DNA from 2 places in the Aliivibrio logei genome. Region 2 is predicted to be linked to the other one. Evidence: predicted binding sites of a transcription regulator. Region 2 holds the regulator's gene; the other holds the start of a gene.
What was found. The regulator PurR, encoded in region 2, represses purine synthesis genes. The targets are predictions, from matches to a motif close to TNANGNAAACGTTTNCNTNA.

Region 1 (4,221 bases), on a different contig from region 2:
TTGGTTAATCTCTTTATTAAAAGATCAGTGACAAACTTGGGTATGTGTCGAAAATAGTGAATAATAGAGAGTCTATTCACTATTTTTGCGATGCCATGAAAACTTCTCCTTTTACTATTTGGCTCAGTGCAGCCCGTCCAAAAACATTACCTTTAGCGCTTGCCTCTATCATGACCGGCTCGGCTCTGGCGTATTGGAATAACCATGCTTCTGCAACCATTACCATAATGGCCTTCGTTACCGCCACTTTACTGCAAATTTTATCCAACCTCGCCAATGATTATGGTGATGCAGTAAAAGGCACAGATAATGATGAACGCCTTGGGCCACAACGTGCCATGCAATCCGGCCTTGTCACTCAAGCTACGATGAAGAAAGCCATTGGTATTAATATTGTCTTAACCATTATCAGCGGTTTAATCTTGGTTTTTAGCTCTCTTCATCAAACCATGGACATTATCGGATTCATTATTCTTGGTCTTTTAGCGATGGGCGCGGCTATCGCATACACCATGGGTGATAAACCTTATGGGTATCGTGGACTTGGTGATATCTCAGTATTTATCTTTTTTGGTCTACTGGGGGTTGCAGGAACTTACTACTTACAAACAGGCCATTTGTCCTCCTCTTTGCTTCTTCCTGCTATTGCTTGTGGCCTTTTGGCTGTTGCCGTCTTAAATATTAATAATCTGCGTGATATTGATAATGACGCCGCCTGTGGAAAAATGACACTGGCGGTACGCATGGGGCCAAATTGGGGTCGTAAGTATCACGCCATCATCATCGCGATCAGCTTTACGTGTCTCGCCCTATTTAGCGCAACGCAAATCCACTCTTTAGCTGGTTGGTTATTTTTAATTCCGGCACCTTTTGTACTAAATCATGTTATTTCAGTGATGCGAGCACCCGATGGCGAAGCCATTAGACCAATGATGGGAACGGTCGTGCAATGTGCTTTATTCACAAATATCTTCTTCTCACTTGGTTTGTATTTATCTATATAACCTTGAGACTTGTCATAGTAATGACCTAGAAAGTACGTATATTAAAATCTTCACACGTTTAACTGCCACCACAACCAGAAGGTAAGCCTCACGATGGAATATAATACTTCAGCACTTTGTGACATTTATTTAGACCAAGTTGATGTTGTTGAACCAATGTTTAGCCACTTTGGTGCAAAGAGTTCATTCTCAGGACAAATCACGACAATCAAGTGTTTTGAAGATAATGGACTTATTAGCCAACTACTGGATGAAAAAGGTGAAGGTCGTATATTATTAATTGATGGCGGTGGCTCATTACGTCGTGCATTGATTGACGCTGATCTTGCAGCAAAAGCGGCACACAATGGGTGGGAAGGATTGATCGTTTATGGCTGTGTACGTGAAGTCGATTATCTAGAAGAAATAGAATTAGGCATTCAAGCGCTTGCTTCTATTCCTGTGGGTGCAGCAAAGAAAAATGTCGGTGAAATAGATGTTGCCGTCAATTTTGGTAGCGTTACCTTTCTACCTGAAGACTACCTTTATGCCGACTCAACAGGGATCATTATCTCGCAAGAACCATTAGAAGAAATGGGCGAGGAAGAATAGAGCAGAATTCAGAGGTGATCGTTGTAGTTACAGCGACAAAGAATGGTTCTCCCCCTTTATCGCCATTGCAATGAGATCTGCATAGTCAATCCAAGGGGGAGTTAGAGGGGGGTTGGTTATGCCATGTTCATGTTATGCGGATAAACTCAACTTCATCATTGACAACCCCTCCCAACCTCCCCTTATATTGATACTCACAACCAAGTAACAACTGTGATAAAGGGGAGGAGCTAAAAGCCAAAGCACTACCTCATATCTTCCTGAAACCTGAGACCTGAACCCTCGCTTTTTGCTTTTATAGTCTCTAGTTAGCGAAGCGTATAGTTTCTAGCATCAAAAAAAACCGCAGGTGCTTTCACACCTACGGTTTCAAATAATTCACAGAACTCAGCTCTTCCTCACTCCTCGAGCGAAGCGTCCTCGTCCCTGCTCTATTACTCTACTTCTTCCATCTTACCTAATAAACCACGGATGCGAGCTTCAAAACTAGCTTGTTCATCACGTGCTTTCTGAGCTTCTTGCTCAACTTCAGAACGACCGTTATTTGCTTGCTCAAGATTTTGAGTTAGCTCTGCGTTCGTTTCTTTTAATTCTTCAACTTCCATTTGTAGCAGTGCGATTGTATCTACTGCCATCTGAACTTTAGCTTCTAGTTGTTCTAATATTTCTAAAGACATTCCTGCCACCTTAACTGTAATTCTAATTGAAATGCAGGGGCATTATTGATTCCCTGCGAAACTTGTTTTCTATTCTACTCAGCAATTGCAATTCTGCCATAGTGTTATTCATTAAATTGCATTATATGAACAAAAAAAAGACAGTTTTAACCAACATCTGACCTTATTTCTTAAGATTAAAACGAACCTCATACTAAAACTAGAAATTTAGCCTGATTATTTGAGTTCAACCACATGATTTTTAGTCCCATTATCTTCTTTAAATTTCATCAAAAATAACTCTTTCACCTAAAAAGCAAACGTTTCCTTTTTTGTTGTGATAAAATCTTCGCGATTTTTATCCATTCATCGATTATTCGGAGCAAATATGAAACGCGATCTAGCAATGGCTTTTTCTCGAGTTACTGAAGGTGCCGCACTGGCTGGTTACAAATGGCTTGGCCGTGGTGATAAAAACGCTGCCGATGGCGCTGCTGTTGAAGTAATGCGTACTCTTCTGAACAAAACTGACATCAGTGGTGAGATTGTTATTGGTGAAGGTGAGATCGATGATGCACCGATGCTATATATCGGCGAGACCGTCGGTACCGGTGGTGATGCCGTAGATATCGCAGTTGACCCAATTGAAGGGACTCGCATGACAGCAATGGGGCAATCCAATGCACTTGCTGTACTTGCTGCTGGCGAAAAAGGCAGTTTCTTAAAAGCGCCTGATATGTATATGGAAAAATTAGTTGTTGGTCCTGGTGCTAAAGGTGCAATCGACCTTAACCTTTCTCTCGAAGAAAACTTAGAGAATGTCGCTAAAGCATTAGGCAAAACACTGGAGACACTAGTTGTAACCACACTTGCTAAACCTCGTCATGATGTCATGATCGCGAAAATGCAAAAAATGGGCGTTCGTGTATTTGCTGTGCCTGATGGCGATGTTGCGGCTTCAATCCTAACGTGTATGCCAGACAGTGAAGTTGACGTAATGTACTGTATCGGCGGAGCACCTGAAGGGGTAATTTCTGCTGCCGCTATCCGCGCATTAGATGGCGACATGCAAGCTCGTCTTCTTCCTCGTCACGAAGTGAAAGGCGATACAGAAGAAAACCGAGCTTATGGTGAAGAAGAACTCAAGCGCTGTAAAGAAATGGGCGTAGAAGCGAACGTTATCTTAAAAATGACAGACATGGCTCGTAGCGATGATGTTGTATTTGCTGCAACTGGGATCACGAAAGGTGATTTGCTAGAAGGCATTACTCGCCAAGGTAATATTGCGACAACTGAGACGCTGCTTATCCGTGGTCGTTGTCGTACCATTCGTCGCATTAAGTCGATTCATTACCTAGAGCGTAAAGACAAAGAAGTTAGAGATTTTATTCTTTAATTAAAAGCGGGAAGATCGGTCCTATGGGCCTAGTTCCTGTGACGTAAATTTGAACCGTGGATGTGAGAGCATCTGCGGTTTTTTATTTTAAGAGAATTCAAGTTTCAGATCGGTCGCAAGCTCCCTTGCTGGATTCAGGGGGATCGTTGTGGTTACAGCGACAAAGAATGGTTCTCCCCCTTCATTACTTTAGTTATGAGATCGATATGGTCAATACGAGGGGGTTGTTAATGGCATATTTGCATTATTCTGATGAACTAAACTTCATTATTTACAACCCCTCCTAACCTCCCCTTATATCAACATCATTAATCCCAATAAACCATCACTCAAAGGGAGGAATAGTATTGTGATCGCTGTAATACCGTGTTCACCTCTGAAATCTGTAAGCGAAACGTTCTGAACTCCTCCTTCGCATCTCGTAGAACAAAGTCCGCTCTCGTCTCTCGGAACGAAGCGCCCAGAATCCTGACCTTTCATCTCAAAAAAGACACATGCCTTAAATATCCCTCATCCCACTTTTCCAAATATCAAAAAGCCGACTAAGCTGAATGTATTGTTATAAAAAGACAAG
Region 2 (4,221 bases):
ATTACATTCTATTCATATATTGTAATAATGCCAATTCTCAATTGATATTTCTGTATATTATTTGATTCAGAACAAATCTTGTCGCGTATTAATCTTTGCTAATATCTTTATACACCCTGTTAATGATAGGTGCTATTCCTTTTCACACTTATGCCGTACAATTATTTAGTCAATTTTTTGGAGCTTATTTTACATGAACGAACTAAATGCATTTAATGAACAACGTGCTGAAATTTATTGGTGGTTATCTAGCCTATTTGCACACGAGCTAACTAAAGAGCAATTAGAGCAGTATAACAGTTTTGAGATTCGTACCTTTTTAACGAACCTTTCTGAAACTCCAGAGCTAACCGACTCTATTTCTTCAATTGTAACAAAATTGAATGAATTACAAACACGCGAAGATGCACAGCTTGAACTATCGGCTGACTTCTGTGAAGCGTTCTTAGGCTCTGATAAGAACAGTGCGCTTCCTTATGCTTCAATGTATTTAGATAAATCACGCCTTCTTAATGCGAAACCGGCACAAGATATGCGTGATTTATTAGAAAAATACAACATCACTCAAAAAGCTGAATTCAATGAACCTGCAGATCACATTGCTATTGAGTTAGATTTCTTAGGCAATCTAATTGTCATGACGAATCAGCAAACAACGGAACCAGAATTCGAGCAATTCATGGCCGCACAACTGCAATTTATTAACGAGCAGTTATTATCTTGGGCGCCACGTTTTAACCAACTTTGTTCTGAACGAGATACATTTGGCTTCTATGCTGCCGTTACTCACTTCCTTGTTACGTTCTTAGAATTGGATGTAAAATTCCTAGCGGGCGAATAACAAAAGCATGTACAACTGGTAAGATAAGTTAACAATAGTGTGATATATATCAAAACGACTATTAAAATTTATTAAATCAGCAATTGTTTGCGCTACGCTTTATAGATAAAATGTGAACGCAAACGATAAAATTTGAATATCAATGAAAACCGCATTTATCGCGGTTTTTTTCATTTATACCACCTAGATTATTCTCTAATCTACTATTGGTAATATACTCACAGGGCCTATTTACCTTCCAACAATCTTTATTAAAAAATAAAGAGAGACTTTGACACTATTGTTGGAACATAAATAGCCCCTTAATAAATTAAGGCTTTTAATATGGCTACCATTAAAGACGTTGCGAAACTTGCTTCTGTTTCGACAACCACCGTTTCTCATGTAATTAACAAAACTCGATTTGTTGCAGAAGCAACTCAAAAACGAGTATGGGAAGCCGTTGAAGAACTAAACTATGCACCGAGTGCCGTTGCTCGTAGTTTAAAGTGCAACACAACTCGAACTATCGGCATGCTAGTTACCCAGTCTTTTAATCCATTTTTTGCCGAAATGATGCACGGTGTTGAGAACTACTGTTACAAGCAAGGTTACACATTATTTATGTGTAATACCGAAGGTGATCTAGATAAACAAAAGCACTACCTTCGTATGCTGGCAGAAAAACGTGTCGATGGCTTATTAGTTATGTGTTCTGATCTAAATGAACAGTTATTAGCACAACTTGAAAAAAACACAGAATTACCAATGGTAATCATGGACTGGGGTCCAGATAGCCCTCATACCGACAAAATTATTGATAATTCTGAAGAAGGTGGTTATTTAGCAACAAAACACCTGATTGAAAATGGACACACAAAAATTGGCTGTGTTACCGGTCAGCTTGATAAAGCAACCTGTAAAGAACGAATTCATGGTTTCTACAGAGCTTTATCTGAAGCAAATTTAACGTCAAATCCAGATTGGATATTTGAAGGTGATTTTGAGTGTTCTTCTGCCTCTAAATCTGTTGAAAAAATGCTACAGATGGAAGATAAACCAACTGCATTATTTTGTTTTAACGACATTATGGCATTAGCGGCTATCAGCAAAATTCAACAAACTGGCTTACGTGTACCTGAAGATATCTCAATCATTGGTTACGATAACATTGAACTTTCTGCATATTTCTCTCCACCATTGACGACGATTCACCAACCTAAACGTCGCGTTGGTAAGACCGCCGTTGAAATATTGTTGGAACGAATCAAAGATAAGCACCATGAAAGACGCATTTTTGAAATGCATCCAGAAGTGGTAACTCGGAAAAGTGTCCATAAACTGTAACAATGAGTGATGCATTAATCATAAATATGCAAGTGAAAAAATATTTATTTATTTAAAACTTGAACTGGCATAACAGAAAATCATCCTTATTTTCTGAACCAATGTCACATAACTTACAAGTGGACAACATTTCATTTTATTGATTACTATATCATCTTAACTGTCACGAACAGGGCAAACTGTGCGAAAGCTCAGGACGCAAAGCTTCCGGCCTACGTATTTATATAAGGTAGCGGGGTTGCCGATGGCAGGTATTTATATCTACACATTGTTAATTTTTACTTAGAAATAACAATGTGTGGTTTTGAACTTGCTACTATTTCCTCGGGCTCAGTTGTTTAGTGACATAGACTTACTAACCGAGAATTATTGCAATGGATAAACCAATACTAAAAGATTCACTTCGATTACTTTCCTCTCTAGGGAAAATCACTTCACGCTCCATGTTTGGCGGCTTTGGTGTTTTTATTGATGACACAATGTTTGCACTTGTTGTTCAGGACAGACTGCATTTGCGAGCAAGCGATAACACTATTAATTTATTTAAAGACCAAGGTTTTGAACCTTACGTTTATAAAAAACGTGGTTTCCCCGTGGTAACTAAATATTTTGCTATTTCACCTGAATGTTGGGATGAACCTGATTCAATCCTAATTCAAGCTGTTGTTGCTTTAGATGTTGCTAAAAAAGACAAAGAAAAACAAAAAACAGCAGGTCCCTCTCGAATTAAGGATTTACCCAATCTAAGATTAGCGACAGAGAGAATGCTGAAAAAAGCAGGAATAACGACCGTAAAAGAACTAATGGAGACGGGATCTGTAAACGCTTATAAAGCGATTCAACAGACTCATTCAAGTTCTGTTAGTGACGAATTACTGTGGTCGCTTGAAGGAGCGATTAAAGGTACTCACTGGTCTGTTATCTCTACTGATATTAGAAATGAATTAAGAAAACAACTTTAAATACATTTTCCTACATTTATTTTACATTCGCCCTACTCTTATGTTGTCTTTACCTGTATAAATTAAAGACAACATAAGGCTAGGAAATGAATTATGAATAAAAAATTACTCTTATTAATCACTCTTCTTACAGCCTTTGCTGTTATCTTTTTTAACTTTGGTCATCTATTTACTCTAGAGCAGGCTAAGGCATACCATCAAGCCCTTCAAAGTGACATCCAAGAAAACCTTTTCTTTTATAGCACCCTTTATTTCTTTGGTTACATTACCGTCACTGCATTATCAATACCAGGCGCCGCAGTAGTCACATTGCTTGGTGCGGCCTTATTTGGTTTTTGGTGGAGCTTATTATTGGTTTCTTTTGCCAGTTCCATTGGTGCTACTATTGCCTTCCTAAGCAGCCGTTATTTATTAAGAGAATGGGTTGATCGTAAATTTGGGGACAAATTAATTTCCATCAATCAAGGTATTGAAAAAGATGGCGCTTTTTACTTACTGACTCTTCGTTTAATTCCTATATTTCCATTCTTTCTTATTAATTTAGTCATGGGATTAACAAAACTAACCGCCGCTCGGTTTTACTTATTTAGTCAATTAGGCATGCTGCCCGGAACCATGGTATTTTTAAATGCCGGAACTCAATTAGCTGAAATAACCTCACTATCAGGGTTAATATCACCAAATATACTCGGCTCTCTTGCTCTTCTTGGTTTATTTCCAATCGTTGCAAAATTTATTATTAGTTATGTTCAGAAAAAACGCACCTCTTAAAATTGCGAATAAGAGATAGACATTATTCTATCTCTTATTCCTTCTCTCACTGATTACCTGCAGGATTCATTTTACGTTCATGTTTAATAATTTATACTGCCTGTAGTTTAATTTTTAGAGTGCGTATTTATGTTTACTCGTCAGCCATTAGCTATACTTATATTTAGCCTCTCAATGTGTTTATCGCCATTGAGCTTTGCTCAAGATCATGCAATTCCCGCAGTTCAAGATATTACCCTCCCTCTCAATACAACCATTGAGTTTGATGAAGACCGTGATGAAATTATCATGGCTGTAGAACAAGGCCTTATTAAGCCTTTC

Region 1: glpX (class II fructose-bisphosphatase) is a predicted target of PurR. The motif match lies at 2,564-2,583, and genes of this name have one in related genera.

The regions. Positions count from the first base shown of each region.
Region 1 is NZ_MAJU01000024.1:16,269-20,489, forward strand. It holds gene A6E04_RS15735 (phosphoribulokinase) at 1-8, shown strand, start outside; gene A6E04_RS15740 (1,4-dihydroxy-2-naphthoate polyprenyltransferase) at 96-1,004, shown strand; gene rraA (ribonuclease E activity regulator RraA) at 1,098-1,595, shown strand; gene zapB (cell division protein ZapB) at 2,030-2,272, opposite strand; gene glpX (class II fructose-bisphosphatase) at 2,640-3,647, shown strand.
Region 2 is NZ_MAJU01000029.1:164,774-168,994, reverse strand. It holds gene torD (molecular chaperone TorD) at 194-841, shown strand; gene purR (HTH-type transcriptional repressor PurR) at 1,166-2,167, shown strand; cyclic di-GMP riboswitch class I at 2,331-2,413, shown strand; gene A6E04_RS18835 (TfoX/Sxy family DNA transformation protein) at 2,542-3,129, shown strand; gene A6E04_RS18830 (TVP38/TMEM64 family protein) at 3,223-3,900, shown strand; gene A6E04_RS18825 (PepSY domain-containing protein) at 4,030-4,221, shown strand, end outside.